DNA from 3 places in the Mesorhizobium sp. M0243 genome. Region 2 is predicted to be linked to each of the others. Evidence: riboswitches for the same ligand, from Rfam matches in the RefSeq annotation. Region 2 holds a riboswitch; each other region holds the start of a gene.
What was found. Region 2 has a riboswitch for cobalamin ahead of NKJ11_RS23725 (aromatic ring-hydroxylating oxygenase subunit alpha). Riboswitches for the same ligand answer to the same signal wherever they lie in the genome.

Region 1: it holds a riboswitch for cobalamin, as region 2 does, so the genes downstream of both, bluB (5,6-dimethylbenzimidazole synthase) here and NKJ11_RS23725 (aromatic ring-hydroxylating oxygenase subunit alpha) in region 2, are expected to answer to the same signal.
Region 3: it holds a riboswitch for cobalamin, as region 2 does, so the genes downstream of both, NKJ11_RS05000 (ABC transporter ATP-binding protein) here and NKJ11_RS23725 (aromatic ring-hydroxylating oxygenase subunit alpha) in region 2, are expected to answer to the same signal.

Annotation. Positions count from the first base shown of each region.
Region 1 is NZ_JAMYSF010000002.1:80,116-86,147, forward strand. It holds gene NKJ11_RS02440 (pirin family protein) at 1-137, opposite strand, end outside; gene NKJ11_RS02445 (DUF2277 domain-containing protein) at 177-443, opposite strand; gene NKJ11_RS02450 (exodeoxyribonuclease VII small subunit) at 555-806, opposite strand; gene NKJ11_RS02455 (histone deacetylase family protein) at 810-1,736, opposite strand; cobalamin riboswitch at 1,858-2,037, shown strand; partial or broken gene bluB (5,6-dimethylbenzimidazole synthase) at 2,149-2,766, shown strand; gene NKJ11_RS02465 (hypothetical protein) at 2,889-3,872, opposite strand; gene NKJ11_RS02470 (TetR/AcrR family transcriptional regulator) at 4,157-4,765, opposite strand; gene NKJ11_RS02475 (MFS transporter) at 4,887-6,032, shown strand, end outside.
Region 2 is NZ_JAMYSF010000020.1:118,134-124,165, forward strand. It holds gene NKJ11_RS23705 (glycosyltransferase family 2 protein) at 1-342, opposite strand, end outside; gene NKJ11_RS23710 (hypothetical protein) at 357-1,406, opposite strand; gene NKJ11_RS23715 (PqqD family protein) at 1,455-1,886, opposite strand; gene NKJ11_RS23720 (FAD-binding oxidoreductase) at 2,016-3,116, opposite strand; gene NKJ11_RS23725 (aromatic ring-hydroxylating oxygenase subunit alpha) at 3,142-4,389, opposite strand; cobalamin riboswitch at 4,505-4,706, opposite strand; gene NKJ11_RS23730 (DUF680 domain-containing protein) at 5,214-5,411, shown strand; gene NKJ11_RS23735 (DUF680 domain-containing protein) at 5,483-5,683, shown strand; gene NKJ11_RS23740 (DUF680 domain-containing protein) at 5,752-5,988, shown strand.
Region 3 is NZ_JAMYSF010000003.1:178,453-184,484, forward strand. It holds gene NKJ11_RS04990 (FecCD family ABC transporter permease) at 1-434, opposite strand, end outside; gene NKJ11_RS04995 (ABC transporter substrate-binding protein) at 570-1,517, opposite strand; gene NKJ11_RS05000 (ABC transporter ATP-binding protein) at 1,563-2,351, opposite strand; cobalamin riboswitch at 2,514-2,720, opposite strand; gene NKJ11_RS05005 (AraC family transcriptional regulator) at 3,016-3,849, shown strand; gene NKJ11_RS05010 (DSD1 family PLP-dependent enzyme) at 3,854-4,993, opposite strand; gene NKJ11_RS05015 (D-arabinono-1,4-lactone oxidase) at 4,993-6,032, opposite strand, start outside.

The DNA.
Region 1 (6,032 bases), on a different contig from region 2:
CGCCTTTTTGCCGTCGGCAGGGCACGGCGCACCTGAAAACCGCCGATATCCTTAGCGTTGGGTATGACCATCAATTCGATCTGATCGCTGGCGAAGGCATCGCCTGCCTCAGGGTCTTTCCCGGGGAAGAAGCTCATGGACTCTCCTTGTCGGTGGTCGAAGGCCGCCTGGCCGCATCAGGCAAAGCGGATCGCCGCCTTTGCCCGCAGCTTGGCCGCCACCTCTTCGCGATTACGCGGATGCTGGTGGGTTTCCAGGGAATCGAGCAGTTCGCGCGCCGAGGCGGCGATGGCTTCGACGGCATGGTCGAAGGCGTGCTGGTTCTGCTTCGAGGGTCGCGTGGTTCCGCTCAGCTTGCGGACGAACTGAAGAGCCGCGTCGCGCACCTCATCATTGGTTGCCGGCGGATCAAAATTGAACAGGGTCTTGATGTTTCTGCACATCGCTTCCGTATCTCCTCTTGTCCTTGAGCTGTTTCAATCGGAACGAGTTATATCCTCGATCATGATCATGTCCAAAAACCGGTGAGGCGAGGCCATCGTTCGGACCGAGCCTCAATCCGCGTCGAGTGGCTCCGTTCCAACCGGCTTGCCGTCGCGCGACAGCCTGATCTTCTCGACCTTGTCCTCGGCGGCCTTCAGCAGCCGGTCGCAATGCGCCTTCAGCGCCTCACCACGCTCATAGATCTTGATCGACTGGTCGAGCGGCACGTCGCCACGCTCCAGATCATCGACGATCTTCTCCAGCGCATCGAGTGCCTGCTCGAAGCTCATCGCCTTGACGTCTTCGTTGGTCTCATCGGCCATCATTCATCCTTTCATCAGTCGCCCGACATGGGCGGCGACCGAAAATGCCAATCCCTGCAGATCGTAGCCGCCCTCGAGCAGGCTGACGAGCCGGTTGCCGCTGTGGCGTGCCGCGCGCTGCATCAGCTGGCCGGTCGCCCAGTCGAAATCATCCTCGGTCAGATTGATCTCGGCCAGCGGATCGCGGTGGTGCGCGTCGAACCCCGCCGAAATGATGATCAGGTCGGGCGCGAAATTGTCGAGCGCGGGCAGGACGCGCGACAGGAAGGCATCGCGAAACACTTCGCTGCCGGTCTGCGGCGCCAGCGGTGCGTTGACGATGTTGCCGGCGCCCGTTTCGGTCTTCGCTCCGGTGCCGGGATAAAGCGGCATCTGGTGTGTCGAGCAATAGAGCACCGACGGATCGTCCCAGAAAATATCCTGCGTGCCATTGCCGTGATGCACGTCCCAGTCGACGACGGCAACGCGCTCGACACCGTGTTTCTTCTGCGCATAACGCGCCGCGATCGCCGCCGTGTTGAACAGGCAAAAGCCCATCGCCGTGGTCTTTTCGGCATGATGGCCGGGCGGCCGGGCGGCGACGAAGACGTTGTCGGCGCGGCCCGAAAAGACATCATCGACGGCGGCGTTGGCGGCGCCGATCGCGGTGATCGCCGCTTGCCAGCTCTTCGGGCTGGCAGTGGTGTCGGCATCGATGCGGGCAATCCCCTCGTCGGGGATGGCGGCGCGCACGCGGGCGACGAAATCGGCGGGATGCGCGTAGAGGATGGTGGCCTCGTCGCCTTCCGGCGCCTGAATACGATCGAGCCCGGCAAAGGCTTCGTCGTCGAGCACGCGCTCGATGGCGCGTAAGCGGTCGGGCCGCTCGGGATGTCCGGGCGGCGTGAGATGCTCGAGGAAGATCGGATGGGTGTAGAGACGGGTGGTCATCGTCCTAATCTAGTGACCCGGATCGACAAAGGCCATGCACGGGCGGCCGATGACTGGGGAAAATCGCGACTGCGTCCATTCGCGTCGCCGCAGGCATTGGCCCCGCGGGCGCTTCGGCGTAAGGTCCCTGGTACTGCCTGGTGCCCGCCGCAAGCGGGAGAATCGGGAACACGGTTGAATTCCGTGGCGTGCCCAACGCTGTGAGGGGGACCGCGCCGGTAAATGCCACTGTCGATGACGGGAAGGCACCGGACGCGGGTTGATCCCGAGCCAGAAGACCGGCCTGGCAGGCATTGTCATCCGCGTGGTCAGGCGGATGGCATCAGAGCGACGTGCGTCTACTTGGACGCACAAAGTACGCTCTGTCAGTTTTGAATCTGCAATCGCAAGGGGACAAGCGATGCCGGAACACATGACCGCTGCCATTGACGATGGATTTGACCAGAATGCGCGCGATGCGGTCTACCGCGCCATGTTCACGCGGCGTGACGTGCGCAGCCATTTCCTGCCCACCGCGATCGATGACGACGTGCTGGCACGGCTGCTGCTTGCCGCCCATCACGCGCCATCGGTCGGCTTCATGCAGCCATGGAATTTCATTGTCATTCGCGATGTCAAACGACGGGCGGAGGTGCGCGACCTGTTCCTGGCCGCGCGAGAACAGGAACTGCCGGCGATCGAGGCGGAAAAACAGGCGCTGTACCGCAAGCTCAAGCTGGAAGGCATCTGCGAGAGCGCGCTCAACATCTGCATCACCTGCGACCGGCAGCGCTCGAAGGGTTCGCCGCTGGGACGCTGGCACAATCCGGAGATGGATCTCTACAGCACCGTCTGCGCGGTGCAGAATTTCTGGCTGGCCGCGCGTGCCGAGGGCGTTGGCGTCGGCTGGGTGAGCATCATCGAGGCTGAGGCGCTGAAGCGGCTGTTGGCCATTCCGGATCACGTAACGCCGGTCGCCTATCTCTGCGTCGGCCGTGTTTCCGAGTTCGCTCCCAAACCGGACCTTGAAACGCATGGCTGGGGACGGCGGCTGCCGCTGCCGGAGCTGATCATGAGCGAGACCTTTTCCGGGCAAGGCGAGACACAGCTCAAATCCACCGTGGCGCGCCTCAACACCGTTCCTGCCTCACCAGACACCATCCGCCCAGCCGATCAGGGTGTGGCGCCGGCCGTAGCCCAGCGCGAACCGCCGAAGGAGGCCAGCGCCTTGTCCTTGAGCTCCCTGAACTTCGACGATGCCTCGGCCAGCCGGGCGTCCCAGGCCGGATCGGGCACCTGGCCCGCGATGGTCTTGAAATAGACCTGCATCAGGCAGGCGATGGCGAAAGGCTCGATGAACGCCGCCTTGAATGCCCAGGCGAAGACGATGGCGAGCACAAAAGCCCAGCCGGCGAGCTGGCCAGGCATCAGGAACAGAATCGCACCGGCAGGTGCCAGCATCATCAGAAAGATGATGAACGACATGCCCCACATGATGACCGCCAGCCAGACGGCGTTCTTGACCATGACCTTGCCGTTCTGAGTATAGAGCACTACGCCTTGGCGCGCCGTCTCGAAGGGCGGGGCTGAATTGATGCGGATGTTGTAGCCGAGGATGATCTCGTCGACATAGGTCAGCGACAGGCGGATCACCGTGTTGATGAAGGAGACCAGGCCGCTCAGGCCTGGTATCGGCAGGAAGGCGGCGATACCGCCGAGCAGGCCGGTGATGGCATGGATGGCACCCTTGACGAGTCGGTCGACGACGAAAAGGATGTTGGCTTCGGCAAAACGCTGGGTGACGACATCCCTGGCGTAGGCGATCTGGTCCTGACCGCCGGGAATGTCGCGGCCGTCGATCAGATGAACCATGACGGCGATGTGGCCGGCCTTGACGACATAGAGGATGTATTCGCGGATCCAGTAGACGGCGATCGAGACGACGCCGAAACCGACCACGCCGCCCCACAGGGCAAACGACAGCGGCCCGTCGGGATCGGTGGAGATATGGCCAACGCCATAGCCGACGGAGGCGCCGGTGCCGGTTGCCATAATATAGGCCAGCGTGATGCCGAAATAGACGATCATGCGAAAGACGATGAACGGCCAGGTCCGCATCATGATGGACACCGACCGGCCGATCTCGAAATCCCACATGTGTCCCGAATCTCCGCCTCAGAGATGGTGGAAGAGGATGGACTCAACCCGGCGATTGTCAATTGCGGCCCTGACGCCAAAGGGCGACGAATTCGGGGTAACGGGTTGGTTCGGAGCCCGCCAGCGCGTTGGCTGACGGGGCATCAAACGAAAAACCCGCCTGTGCGGCCGGTCACTGGCGCAAATCAGCACCATGGACGAATATATACCTTAGCTGAGGGCATGGTGTCAAGAAAAAATTCCTATCGTGAACAGCTGCCGGCACGAAAGCTCCGGTGAGAACTTCAATTCGACTGCGGATCCGGCTTCTTCAGCAGGCCTTCAAGCAGTTGCTTGAACGCCGTCACCACCTTCTTCGACGTCGTTTCGGGGTCGTTCGAATTGGCGATCCGTTGCGCTGCCTGGCTGCTCGCTCCGATGATCAGTCGCGAGGCGGTCTCGGGGTCGAGGCTGGAGACAACGACCCCCTCCTCCTGCAGCGCGGTCAGATGGTCGGTCATTGAAGCGATGCACGCACTGGCATTCGGCCATTGCGCTGGATCCCCCAGCACGGCCGGGCCATCGCGGAACATGATGCGCTGGATTTCCGGCTCCAGCGCCATCTCGATATAGGTCGAGCACTCGTCGACGAAATGTTGCCAGCGGGTCGGTGCTCTCGACGCGACCTCATTGATGCGCGCCGCCATCTCGCCGTCAATCTGGGCTATGACCGCCTGCAACAGCCCCTTCTTGTCGCCGAAATGATGATAGAGCGCACCGCGCGTCAGCCCGGCCGAAGCGGTGAAATCATCCATCGAGGCTTCCGCATAGCCTGTTGTGCCGAAGGCATGACGGGCCGCCGCAATAAGCTTTGCGCGCGTCTCGGCGATCATCTCCTTGCGGGGTTTGTGCATGTGTCCTGGACCTATTCACATACGCTTCGTATGCTAATTGACATACGCGGCGTATGCTCTATCTAATAATCATACGCTCCGTATGTAATTGTCCAATCGTCCTTTGTCGAGGAACCAACCGATGCAAAATCCCTATGCGGAAATCTTTCGTGCCCCCGGCGCCAAGGGCTTTGCGGCCGCCGGCTTCCTAGCGCGCCTGCCGATCGCCATGGCGCCCATCGGCATCGTGGCGATGCTGTCGCAGGCGCGCGGCGAATACTGGCTGGCTGGAGCCGTCTCGGCGACATACGCGCTGGCCAACGCCTTCGTCGCGCCGCAAATATCGAGACTGGTGGACCGCCTGGGCCAGACACGAATCGTCGTGCCCACCACTATCATCGCGGTGCTGGCTTTCGCCGTCCTCATAGCGGCGGCCAACCAGGACTGGCCGGTGTGGACGCTGTTCGTGTCGGCACTCCTGGCCGCCGCCATGCCAAGCATACCTGCGATGGTGCGGGCGCGCTGGACAGAGATTTTCCGAGGACGACCGCAGATGAACACCGCATTCGCCTTCGAGTCCGTGGCCGATGAACTGGTCTATATCGCCGGGGCATCGTTATCGGTCGGCCTGAGTGCCGCCCTATTCCCGGAAGCCGGCGTTCTGGTGAGCACATTATTTCTCGCATTCGGATCAGCGGCCTTCATCCTGCAACGCTCGACCGAGCCCCAGGTGCGGCCGGTCGACCATAACTCAAGCGGCTCGGCGATCCGCCTGCGGCCGGTTCAGATCATCACGCTTGCCCTGATCTTCGTCGGCGCAACCTTCGCGACGACGGAAGTGACCACCGTGGCGATCACCAAGGAGCTTGGCCAACCCGGCGCCGCCAGCCTTGTCATCGGCGTTTATGCGCTGGGATCGTTCGTGCTCGGCATCATCGTCGGCGCGCTCAGCCTGAAGGCGCCGCTGCAACGCCAGCTCGCCATCGCAGTCGCCCTCGTCGCGCTCGGCACGCTGTTGCCGCTCGCCGCCGACACCGTGCCGCTGCTGGCGCTGACCGTGTTCATCAGCGGTGTGGCGATCTCGCCGACCTTCATCACGGCCTTCGGCCTGATCGAGCGGCATGTGCCGGAAGCGATGCTGACCGAAGGCATCACCTGGGTCATGACCGGCATCGGCATCGGCATGGCGCTAGGCTCGTTCGCGGCCGGCGCGGTGGTGGATGCGTTCGGTGCACAGAGCGGGTTCTGGGTGTCGGTGGCTTCAGGCACGATCGCGCTGGCCACGGTG
Region 2 (6,032 bases):
CAGCGAATAGGTCAGCTCAAGCCCGGGAGTAGCCTCGAAGCGGGCGAGATCGGCCTTGAACCGTCCGGCCAGCGAGATGTCGTCCGAATCCAGGAATGACACGAACTCCGCATCCGGCGGCAGTTGCCGCAGCCCGGCGTTGCGCGCCCTGGCTACGCCCATGTTGGATTGCTGGAACAGTCGGATGCAGGGGTTTTCGCGCATCATCGAGCGCACGGCCTCAGTAGAGCCGTCGGTCGAGCCGTCGTCGATGACGATGATATCGAGATCGGCGGCGTCCCGCTGCCGCACCAGCGAGCGCAATGCCGAAACGACATAGCGCTCACGGTTGTAGACGGGCATTATCACGCTCAGTTTCACGAATCGCCCCGCGCGAGAAAGTCCGCAATCGTGCCGGCTATCTCCTGAGGCTGCGTCCCCAGCGACAGACGATAGCACGGCAGCAGGCGGGTCAGGTCGCTGAAGAAGCGAAAGCCGCTCTCCCGCTCGCCCGGCATCTGCGCTATGCCGGACGGCGCCAAGGCAATCATGGCATCCCTGCGCGACACCGGCACGATTGAACTTGCCTCGCCTCCGCCGATATGTGGCACCACCAGCGCAACGATGTCCAGAGTTTCGGGCACCGGCCGAGGCGCGATGTCATCAATGTGAAAAGTATGCTTGCCTTGCCAGTTGAGCGGACCATGCGCCTTCAGCCGGTGCTTCAGCCCAAGCCGCGCGAACCCCTGGGGATCCTGCTTGAGCGTTGAAAACAACGGGCGGGCAGTCACGCCGTTGGAGAGGTCGACCAGCACATAGTCGTCGCCGACGCTGTCCAACCCGTGGAGAAGGCCGGCGGCGACGGTCCCGGATTTCCCGGCGCCGCCCGCGCCGGCCAACAGCACGCCCTTGCCATTGGTGCCGAGCGTCCCCGCATGGGCCAGCCGCATGCCACGTGCCGCATATTCCCAATGGAGGAAGGGGCGCAGCGGCGCTCCCGGCTCCCACGGTGGAAAGACATCGGCCGAGGCCATCAATTGCACGCCAACGCGACGTTGCGGATCATAGAACTGCCAGAAATCGAGATCGTGGAAATGGTTGCCGCGCAATCCTGCTTCCGCCAGTTGGGTGGCGAAGCCATGCTGCGTGAAGGGTCCCTGGCCCCAACTGGCCGGTACCGCGATGCCGTCAATGCCGGGATGCGCGACGAAGATGCGGCAGATGTCGGCAGGCGTTCGGCTGCCCGGAGCCGTGACAAAGCCATGAGCGAAGGCATCCGCCAACGCGCCGGCACTCACATGCGCGGTCAGATCCAGATGCGGCAAGCCCACCTTGCAAGTCAGTGGATAATGCGCGGCGCTGCTCTCCGCTTGTGCAAGGACATGACGTGCGTAGTCAGCCAGGTTTTCGAGAGTGACTTTCGGCATGATTTGCCTGTTCCGGAGCTGTCCGGCAGCGAGAACCTAGTGGGCGGCTCAGTTGGCCTGCTTTACCGCCGGCCAGCCGAGGGGCTCCTCGACCTCGTGGATGGGATCGACGACGATGAGATCGGCGAGATCATCATGGATATCGACCTTGAGGGGCTCTCTGGCAGCGGCGAGCTGAGCCAGAAATTCGCTGGAAACCGGTCTTGCCACGCCATCGGTTACGGCCGCCAGCAAGCCGAATTCGAGCAATTGTGAAACAAAGCCGTCAATCGCGGCGGCATCGAGGGCGCCAATTCCGGTCGCGGCGCCGACCAGTTCGGAGGCAGGCACGCCGGACGACAGTGCATCCCAAAGCCTGCTGCCTGAATCAGAAAAGCCGAAATATTTGCCCGTGGTCAGGTCAAGAACGACGGCTTCGCCGTCGAAGGATTCAAAGACGATATCCTTGCTGGCAATGGCATAGATGCCGGATTGTCGCATATTTGCTCCCCCGCCGAGCAGGCCGCGGAGATGATCTTCGGGCCTTACGGTCAACCCCACCGTTGCAGGCGTCTAACCATTTGCAGGGTTTTTGGCAAGATGGCGCAGGCTCCGGGCGAGCGCAGCCGGTCACGCTTCGATTTCAAGCGCCGAAAGCGGCTTCGAGCAACAGGCGAGGATAAAGCCGTCCTCGATTTCGTGATCGAGGATGCCGCCATTGTGACTCATCTCGACGTCGCCCGCGACCTTCCTCACCTTGCAGGTGCCGCACAGGCCGAACTCGCAGGCGGCGGGAATCCGCACCCCAGAGGCGCGTGCCGTCTGCAGCACGGTCTGGCCGGCGACGCATTCGGCATCGACATCGGAAAGCGAGAACCGGATTGGTGTCACGGCCTCGACAGCAGCAGCGGCGCCGTCTTCCGCCGGCGGCGAGAACGGCGCCGGGATCTCCTCCACGGCAGGCGCCGCGAAGCTTTCCTGATGGTATTTCGCCATGTCGAAGCCGGCGGCTTCCAGCATGCCGCGCACGGCGCGCATGAAGGGATCGGGGCCGCAGCAGAAGATCTCGCGCTCACGGAAATCGGGCGCCAGCAATGGCAGCCGGATCGCGTCGATGCGGCCCATATGGCCGAACCAGCCCTCGCGGCTCGACCGTTCCTCGATCATGAAGCCGAGCGACAGGCCGGGCATGCGGCTGCCGAGCAGCTCGAGTTCCTTGCGGAAAATGATCTCTTCCGGGCGGCGCGCACAGTTGACGAAGCCGACATCTGTCCATGGCGCACAGTCATTCAGCCAACGCAGCATCGACATCATCGGCGTCACGCCGGAGCCGGCCGAAATGAACAGATATTTGGCCGCCGGGTGGCTGTGCAGCGAGAAGTCGCCGGTCGGCCCATAGGCCTTGACGTGCGAACCGGGCGTCAGATGGTCGAACATCCAGCGCGTACCGGTACTGCCCGCCTGCGCCTTGACCGTCACCGCGATCGAGAACGGCCGCGACGGCGAGGACGACAGCGTGTAGGTGCGCATCAGCGGCCCGTCCGATGTCGGCAGTTCCAGCGTCACGAACTGGCCGGGCTTGTAACGGAACCAGGTCTGGTTGTCGGAGCGGAAGGTGAAGGTCTTCACGTCAGGCGCTTCGTCACTGACGCCGATCACTTCCAGCACCTGCAGCCTGTCGTTCCAGGGCGTCATCTGGTCGAGATGGCGATAGAGGCCAAGGTCCGTCATCGCATTCATCCTCTTGTCCCCTGGGCTAGGCGACACTGCGCAGGGCCGGCCGGTCGCCTTCGGCAAGGCGCGGTCCGATGAACGACGCGTACCACTCGACGAACTGGATCACGCCGCCCTCATGCAGCTCCGAATAGGGGCCTGGTTCGTAGGCCGGCGACAGGATGCCGAAGGCGTTTTCCTCGACGATGCGGCGGTCCTGGTCGTTGGTCTCGGTCCAGACATGGGTGAGCTCAGCGAGGTCGTAGTCGACCCCTTCGACCGCATCCTTGTGGACGAGCCATTTTGTCGTCACCGCGGTTTCCGTGGCACTGATCGGCAGCACACGGAAGGTAACGGCATGGTCGCCGAGGATATGGTTCCAGGTTGTCGGATAATGATAAAGCAGCAAGGAGCCGATGCGGTCGGTTGGAACGCTGTCGGACAGGTTCTTCTGGACCGCCCGTTTTCCCGTCATGGTGTAGCTGACGGCATCGCGCAGCAGCGGCGCGCGGGTGGCGCGGTACTGCCCTGCCGGATCGATGCGGAATTTGCTCGGCAGGCCTGATGCCTCGCATTTGGCCCAGTGCGCGACCATTTCAGGGTCGCTGTCGGCGCCATTGACGCCGGTCACGGTCGGAGCCTCGGGGAAGGTCTTGCACAGCTCAGGATGATTGGCGGCGCAGTGATAGCACTCGCGGTTGTTTTCCCAGACCAGCTTCCAGTTGCCCTTCTCGACGATCGTGCTCTCGAAGGCGATCTTTGCTTCACGCAACCGGTGCGGCAAAAGATAGGGTTCGATCATCGCCCGCATCGGCGCGAAATCCGCCGGCTCCTTGGCCAGACAGATGAAGATGTAGCCGCCGACGCTCTCGCAGGCGACCGGCTTCAGGCCGAAATCACTCTTGTCGAAACCGTCGGCCATCTGGCGGGCAAACAGCAGGCGGCCGTCCAGCTCATAGGTCCACTGATGATACGGGCAGACGAGCTTTGCCGCCGTACCCTTTTCCGCGTTGCACACGCGGCTGCCGCGATGGCGGCAGGAATTGTGGAAGGCGTTGATCTTGCCGTGCTGGTCGCGGACAAGGACGACCGGGTAGTCGCCGATCTGCACGGTGATGTAGCTGCCCGGCTTCGGCAGTTCGCAATCATGGCCGATGAACAGCCAGTCGCGATACCAGATCAACTCCATGTCGAGCTTGAAGTAGTCTGGATCGGTGTAGAAGGGCTGCTCCAGTGAAAAGCCTTGCCGGCGGCTGTTCAAGAGCCTCAGCATGTCGTTGCGGGTATCCATGTCCTGTCCTCGTTTCTAAGGACTGAACTGGTGGTGATGGAGGAAGGATTGAAACGCAGGCCGGCTAGGTGCCAGACATGCGCTATCCACCTCTTGACCGCCCACCGCGATCAGTCGAGTCTAACAATCTCGGGCTGGTTTCCGGGCTCTGGAGTTGTCCTTGCGGACCATCGCGACACCTTCCCAGGCAGTTGCCCAGTGGTCTCCCGTTGCGACTTGAACTCCACCACCGTTGCGGGGGCAGCGCCGGATTCTGACCGGCTTCCCAATTCTCCGCCTCGTCGTCACGAAGCGGCACCTGAGATGGTATGATCTAACCACGATCGGGGGCGCGCCGTCGGCATGAAAACGACATCGTATCCATGCGGCGCGACACGGCATGCGAACGTTCCCGCAGACCGTCGCGGGCTGAAATCCACCTCCCGGATGACCATTTTGCCGGCTGCGATATCCCCGAATCGGACCCCTTGGCGGGGTCAAAAAAGGTTAACGGTTTCGAAAAGTGACTATTAGCTCGATCTAAAATCGAACCGAACGGTTCGTTTCTGTTGACGGTGCGTGCAGGACGGTGTGAACGCTGGGCCTCTGAAACAGTCAGTGATCCATCCAGCGGTTACACTTAACATGCTGATTTAAAGAAGAAAAATATACCCGTAGATTCCCTTGGCACAATTTCAAGGTGTGGATTCATGGTCCACACGGAACAACTTCGTGATTGGAAAAGGCGGGGTTGCCCTCCCACATCGGGGCTGTCCGAACGACGCGATTTCATTTCCAAGACACGCCGCTAGACGGACGGAAAAAGACGATACTGGAGTACAAAAATGAAAAAGATCATTCTCACTGCCGCAGCCCTTCTGGCCATTTCCGGCAGCGCCTTCGCTGGTAGCGACCACTACGGTTCGAACGCCGCGGCAGCCACTGCTGTCGACAGCTCGTACACCGCTTCGACCAAGAAGTCGGAACCGGCTGCTCAGGCGCCTGCCCAGGGTGCTGACCGCAACCTCTTCGGCAACAACTAACAGCCGATTCCCAGTCGACGGCGGGCTCGCCCGCCGCCCTGGCGAAATTCAGACATTCAGGAGTATTTAAGATGAACAAGATCCTCATTGCTGCCGCCGCCGTTCTGGCCATCTCCGGCAGCGCTTTCGCCGGCAGCGACAACTACGGTTCGAACGGCTCCAACCAGCCTGCCGCCACGGTGGACCAGTCGTACACGGCTTCCACCAAGACCGCGGAATCGACTGCCCAGACGCCCGCTCAGGGCAGCGACCGTAACCTCTTCGGTCGCTAATAACCAATTCGCAAGCGACGGCAGCTGTGTCTGCCGTCCTGGCGAAATCCAGAATTCAGGAGATTAAAATGAACAAGATCCTTATTGCTGCCGCCGCCGTTCTGGCCATCACCGGCAGCGCGTTCGCCGGCAGCGACAACTTTGGCTCCAACGGCGCCAATCAGCCTGCGGTTACTTCGGTTGACAGCGCGCATACGAGCTCGGTCCGCAACAGCGGTGGCCTCGTCGAGAAGCTGCTCAATTCGTCGGGCGACGTGGAGAAGTCCGCCCCTCAGGGCAGCGACCGGAACCTCTTCGGCCGTTAACAGCCGAAGCTGATCTTCAACAAAAGAGCCGCGGGGCTATCCCC
Region 3 (6,032 bases), on a different contig from region 2:
CGCTCCGGGCCTTGCCCCCTCACCCGCGCAACCAGCAGCAGCACGACGCCGGCAGCCAATATGCCGCCGGTGAAGGCCGCGACCGGCAATGTCCAGATGCCGAAACTGTCGCCGAAGACGGTGATAACGGAAACCGCACCCGCGGCGGCGCCCGACGACAGGCCGAACAGGAACGGATCGGCGAGGTCGTTGCGGGTCACCGTCTGCAGCAGCGCACCGACGACGCCGAGGCCGGCGCCGACGCAGATGGCCAGGATCGTGCGCGGCAGCCGCAGGTCGACGACGATCTTGCCGACCGGTCCTGCCACGTCGCGCCCGCTGAAGCCGACTGCACGGCCAAGCGCGGCAACAACATCGGTCAACGGGATCAGTGTCGAACCATAGGCGATCGACAGCAGAGCGAGAGCGGCAATCGCCGCCGCTCCCACCAGCATGGCCAGTGCAAATGCCGGATGGCGCAAGCCTGGAAATGCGTTGTGTCTGTCAGGACGCGTGCGACGCACTTCCAGCATCTTTTGTTCATGCATGTCGTTGCCCCAAAACCGCTGCGCACTTTTGGGCCACAGGCATCAAAACGCTTCCGGATGCATGGCCTTGGCGATCTTGTCGATCGCTTCGATGTTGGCCGGGCCCGGCGTCAGTTCGGCATAGCGCAGGGCGACGAAGCGCTCGTTCTTGACCGCGTCCGTCTCCTTCATCGCCGGATGCGCCTTCAGGAAATCGAGCAGTTTCCTGTAGCCACCGCCATCCTGGTAATCGAGCAGGATGAGGAATTGCGGATTGCGCGACGCCACCGTTTCCCAGTCCGTATTGCCCCAGCTGGTGTCCATGTCGGCCATGATGTTGTCGCCGCCGGCGGCTGATATCATGGCGCTGGGGATGGCGAATTTGCCTGCGGTGAACGGCTTGTCCTCGCCGGAATCATAGAGGAAGACCCGCGTTCCCTTGGCGTCGCCGACCTTGGCGGTGATCTCGGCGAGCCGCGTCTTCCAGCCGGAGACAAGCTTCTCAGCTTCGGCCTCCTTGCCGAAGATCTTGCCCAGTTTCTCGACGTCGCCATAGAGTAGGTCCATCGAGGCGGCGGGGCGGCTCTTGTCGAGATGGACGCAGCTTTCCGTCAGCACCAGCGTCTTGATGCCGTGCGGAGCAAGCGTGTCGGGCGTCACTTCACCACCCGGCTTCATGCCATAATACCAGCCGGCGAAGAAAAAATCGGGCTCGACCGCGACGAGGTTTTCGAGCGTCGGATATTTCGGCGCCAGTTCCGGGATCGAACCCTGCTCGGCCTTGAACTCAGGACCCACCTTGTACCATCCGGTGATGCCGGTCAGGCCGACGATCGACGGCTGCAGTTTCAGCGCGAAAGCCATCTCGGCCATGTTGAGATCCTGGATGACGGCGCGCTTCGGCGGCGCATCGAAGGTCAGCGGCTTGCCGCAGCTGTCGACAGTTACCGGGAAGGCCAGGGCTGTCGAGGCCAGCAGCGAGAAGGCAAGCGAAAAAGCAAGGCGTTTCAAGGGTTTGCTCCTGTGGACGGGATGATCGATATGGGACGGCTTCAATCAGGATGGCGGCGCGGCACGGTTCGGAACATCGAACACCGTCAGTTCGCGGTCTTCGGTCGGATGGCGCAGACGCAGCACATCGATGCCGAAAATTTCGCGAATCAGCTTTTGGGTCAGCGCTTCGCGCGGTGCGGCGAGCGCTTGCAGACGGGCATGGTTCATCACCGCCACCCTGGTGGCGAACGGTGCCACCAGCGCCAGATCGTGCAGCACCGCGATCACCGTCATCTCGAAGCCTGCCACGAGGTCGAGCAGTTCGCCGCGGGCGCGCGGGTCGAGATGGTTGGTCGGCTCGTCGAGGAACAGGATCTTTGGCTGCTGGGCGATGGCGCGGGCCAGTTGGGCGCGCTGGCGCTCGCCGCCCGACAGCGAGCCGATGGTGCGGCCAAGCAGCGGCAGCAGGCCGGTCCGGCGCAGCGCATCGACGACAATGTCACGCTCCTCGCTCCTGCGCCGTAGCCGAGCGTGCGGGACCCGGCCCAGCTCGACATAGTCGATCACCGCCAGCCGCGGATCGGGCTGGTCGGTCTGGCCGACAACGGCGATATGCAGCGCCCGCTCGGCGGCGGAAATCCCGCCCAGCCGGCGCCCGCCGAGGTTCACCTCGCCGGAGCTCGGCCGCAGCATGCCCGACAGCATGCGCAGCAGCGTCGTCTTGCCCGCGCCGTTGGGACCGATGATGGCTAGGCGATCGCCAGCGGCCACCGAGAAGCTGACCGCCTGGACCAGATCCCGCCCATTGGCCATGGCGCAGAGGTCATGTGCTTCGAGAAGCGCTACGGTCATCGGCTGCCCGCCAGATTGCCGGGATGGCAAAGCGTGCACACGATGATGCGATGATCGATAGAGCCGTCCAACTTTCCGTCACTTTCCAAAACTGGCGACGGAAGGAAGCTGGCGAAGCGGCCGACAAGACCGGGATTCGCGTTTCCTCCCGGCACACCCCGTCCGGTCAACTCAGTGATGGCAGGTCTCCTGGCTCGCGGGTCGTTGCGCCATCCTGCCTTCCCAGCCTTGCCGGCCAGTGGCATTCACGGATTTTGCTCGCCGCTTACAGTTGCGGGGGCAGCCACGGCCTCGACCCCTGGGGATCTCACCGTGTTCCCTTTTCACCCCTCGCCTTTCGACTCGGGGACCATCACCGCTTCAGCGTAGATTTCCCCCAATCGCTTCGCAATGGATTTCTCGGACGGAGTGGTGGGCCGGCTAGGGGAAACATGCATTTCACGCTCTCGATATGTAATAACATTACGCATTTAGAGGATGCCGCCTGGCGCTGTCAAGCGAAGCCTGCCGAATTTGGCTCGTCGGCGGCAAGGGGCGCTCGACCGCTGTGCCATATCGGTGTGCGACTGTGACGGGATCGGTTCGATTGCGCGGGATGCGCAATTTCGATCAAACTGGCCGCGCCAGGAAACGGCAGGATGATCTGGCCAATGCGAGGAGCAAAATGAACCCGACCGAGAAAGCGCTGTGGTTCGTCGAAAGTCATCTGCCGGAGGCGATCTCGCTTGACGATGTCGCGCAAAGCAGCGGCGTGTCGCGTTTTCATGTGACGCGGGCTTTCGGCGCTGCCACGGGCCGCTCGGTGATGGGCTACATGCGCTCACGCCGGCTCACCGAGGCGGCGCGCAAGCTGGCCGGCGGGGCGCCCGACATTCTCTCCGTCGCGCTCGACGCCGGCTACAACTCGCATGAGGCGTTCACCCGTGCCTTCCGCGATCAGTTCGGCACCACGCCGGAACTGGTGCGCGCGCAAGGCACACTCGACAAGCTCGACCTCGTGGAGCCGATCCTGATGGACCAGTCCTTCCTCACCAATCTCGAACCACCGCGTTTCGAGACCAGCCGGCCGTTCCTGATCGCCGGCCTCGGCGAACGCTACAGCTGCGAAACCAGCGCCGCCATTCCGATGCAATGGCAGCGCTTCGGCCCCTATATCGGCAACATTCCGGGCGAGGCCGGCGACGTCGCCTATGGCGTCTGCGTCAACGGCGACGATGCCGGCAATTTCGACTACATCGCCGGCGTCGAAGTGTCTGATTTTTCCGACCTGCCGAGGGAATTCAGCCGGGTGCGGGTGCCGGCGCAGAAATATGCGGTCTTTGCCCACCGCGAACACATCTCGACCATCCGCCGCACGGTCAATACGATCTGGAACAAATGGCTGCCGGCTTCCGGCCACGAGATATCGGATGCGCCGGAATTCGAACGCTACGGCCCTGAGTTCGACCCACGCAGCGGCAATGGCGGGCTGGAGATCTGGATACCGGTGAAGGCGTAGTCGGTCAGGCCATCGGCAGCGCCGGCCAGCGATCGACTATCCCGCCGCCGGAAAACACAGCGATCGACCCGAACTGCTGCAGCACGGCTTCGCTCTGCGTCGGCCTTAGAAACGCGTAGTCGCCGGGCTTTGCGGTCGCGTCGGCGGGCAAGCCCATGAATTGCTGGTTGGAGGACAGGCCGAGCAGCCCGTTCGCCTTCATGCCTTCGGGGAAGACGGGCTCGGCCATCCACTTGCCGCCATAGAGATAGCAGCCCTTGCGCGGGAAGCGGCCGAGCGCCTGCAGCAGGCGGGTGACGGCCGGCGGGCCAGGCAGCATCGGCTCGACCATTTTCAGGATCGGCGTGGCGATGAAGGCCGCCGGCTGGAAGCCGTCGAGGCCTGGCGTATCGAAATCACTGGGCAGCACAAAGGCCGAGCCCATCGAAACCTCGTTGGCCATGCCGCCATGATGAAGCAGCGCGGTCTTGCTGCCGCCGATGTTCAGGATACGGCGCTGGTCGGCGCCGAGACAGGCGACGAACGCCGACGCCTGCGCCGACGCCTTGGCCAATGCCTTTGCCGGTCCGCCGAAAAGGCCGGGAATGAGCGGCGCATGCGCCTCGTAGGCCATGACGCCTTCGCAATGCAGCCGGGCCGGCAACGCGCTCAACGCCTTCGACAAGGCCTCAGGATTGGCGAACCCGCCGCGATGCAGCCCGACATCGATCTCGAAAGCGATGCGCAGGCCGATGCCGAGTTCGCCAGCGAGGGCGCCATATTCCGCCAGTCTCTCCTCGCTGTCGATCAGCCAGCAGACACGCGACCAGTCAACATTACCCTTCACCAGCGCAGCCCTTGCCGCACCGATCGGCATCGGCTTGCCATAGAGCAGATCGGCATCCGGGAACGCCTTCAGCACCGCCTCGCTGATCGGCGGGTGAAAGGTCATGAAGCGCTCACTGCCGAGCGCCTTGCCGATATGCGCAAGCAGCGGCAGGCAGGCGAGCGATTTGTCGACCAGCCGCACGGCCAGGCCGGGATCCAGTCTCTCCTTTACCAGGGCAATGTTGCCGTCCAGCCGGTCGCGATCGAGCAGCAGGCAGGGCTGGAAGATGCCGGCTTCCTTCAGCGCATCGGACAGGGTGGAAAAATAGGTGCTCATCATTCGATGCCGAACAGGCCGGCCATATAGGGCGAGACGAAGCGGTTTTGCGGATCGACGTCGCGGCGCACCGCCATGGCATCGTCCCAGCGCGGGTAGAGCTTTTTCAGATCCGCCGCTTTCAGGCTGTGCATCTTGCCCCAATGCGGCCGGCCGCCATATCTGCGGAAGATCGGCTCTGCCGCCCGCATGAACGGCAACGGATCGTTCGCTGCATCATGGTGGATGGCGATGGAGCAGGTCAGCCTGTTGTAGAATGGCGAAAGCCAGAACTGGTCCGGCGCGACCGAGCGCACCTCCATCGGGAAATAGACCTCGGGAAAACGCTTCTCGGTCAGCTCGATGATCTCGGCCAGCGCCTTCGGCCCTTCCTCGAACGGCAAATGATATTCCATCTCGTTGAACTTGGTCTGCCGGTCGCTGGCATAGACGTTGAGCCAGTCCTGCACGTAGTCCTCGGCCGGCAATTTGGCGATGGCGCCCAGGATCAGACGGCCACGCAGCGATGGCAGCCAGGCAAGTGAGGTGCGCAGCCTGCGCAGTGTCCTCAAACCCGCCTCGTCCTCTTCCGGCGGCCGTGTGGTGGGTGCGGCGTCGCTGAAATCGCTGGCGATGAACTGCGCATAGCCGGAAAACGGAATGTAGTAGAATTCGGCCGAGCGATGCGCGGCCATCATTGCCTCGAAATCGCGCAGCATCTCGGTGATCGGCAGCACCCATTTGCGGCGGCGCAACCGGTAGGTCGCGATGTTGTTCAGCGTCACTTCGGTGAGCACGCCGAAAGCGCCGAGCGCGACACCGATGGCATGGATCATGTCCTGATCCCCTGCCCGCTTGAAGTCGCGGAGCTTGCCAAGCCCGTCGACGATCTGCACCGTCTCCAGTTGCGTGTGATAGGCGCCGAGCGTCGGTCCCGAGCCGTGCGTGGCTGTGCCCAGCGCGCCGCCGATCGCCTGGCGGTCGATATCGCCCATGTTGGGCAGGCCCTGGCCAATACCTTGCAGGATGCCCATCAGCGCGCCGAGCCGGGTCCCTGCCC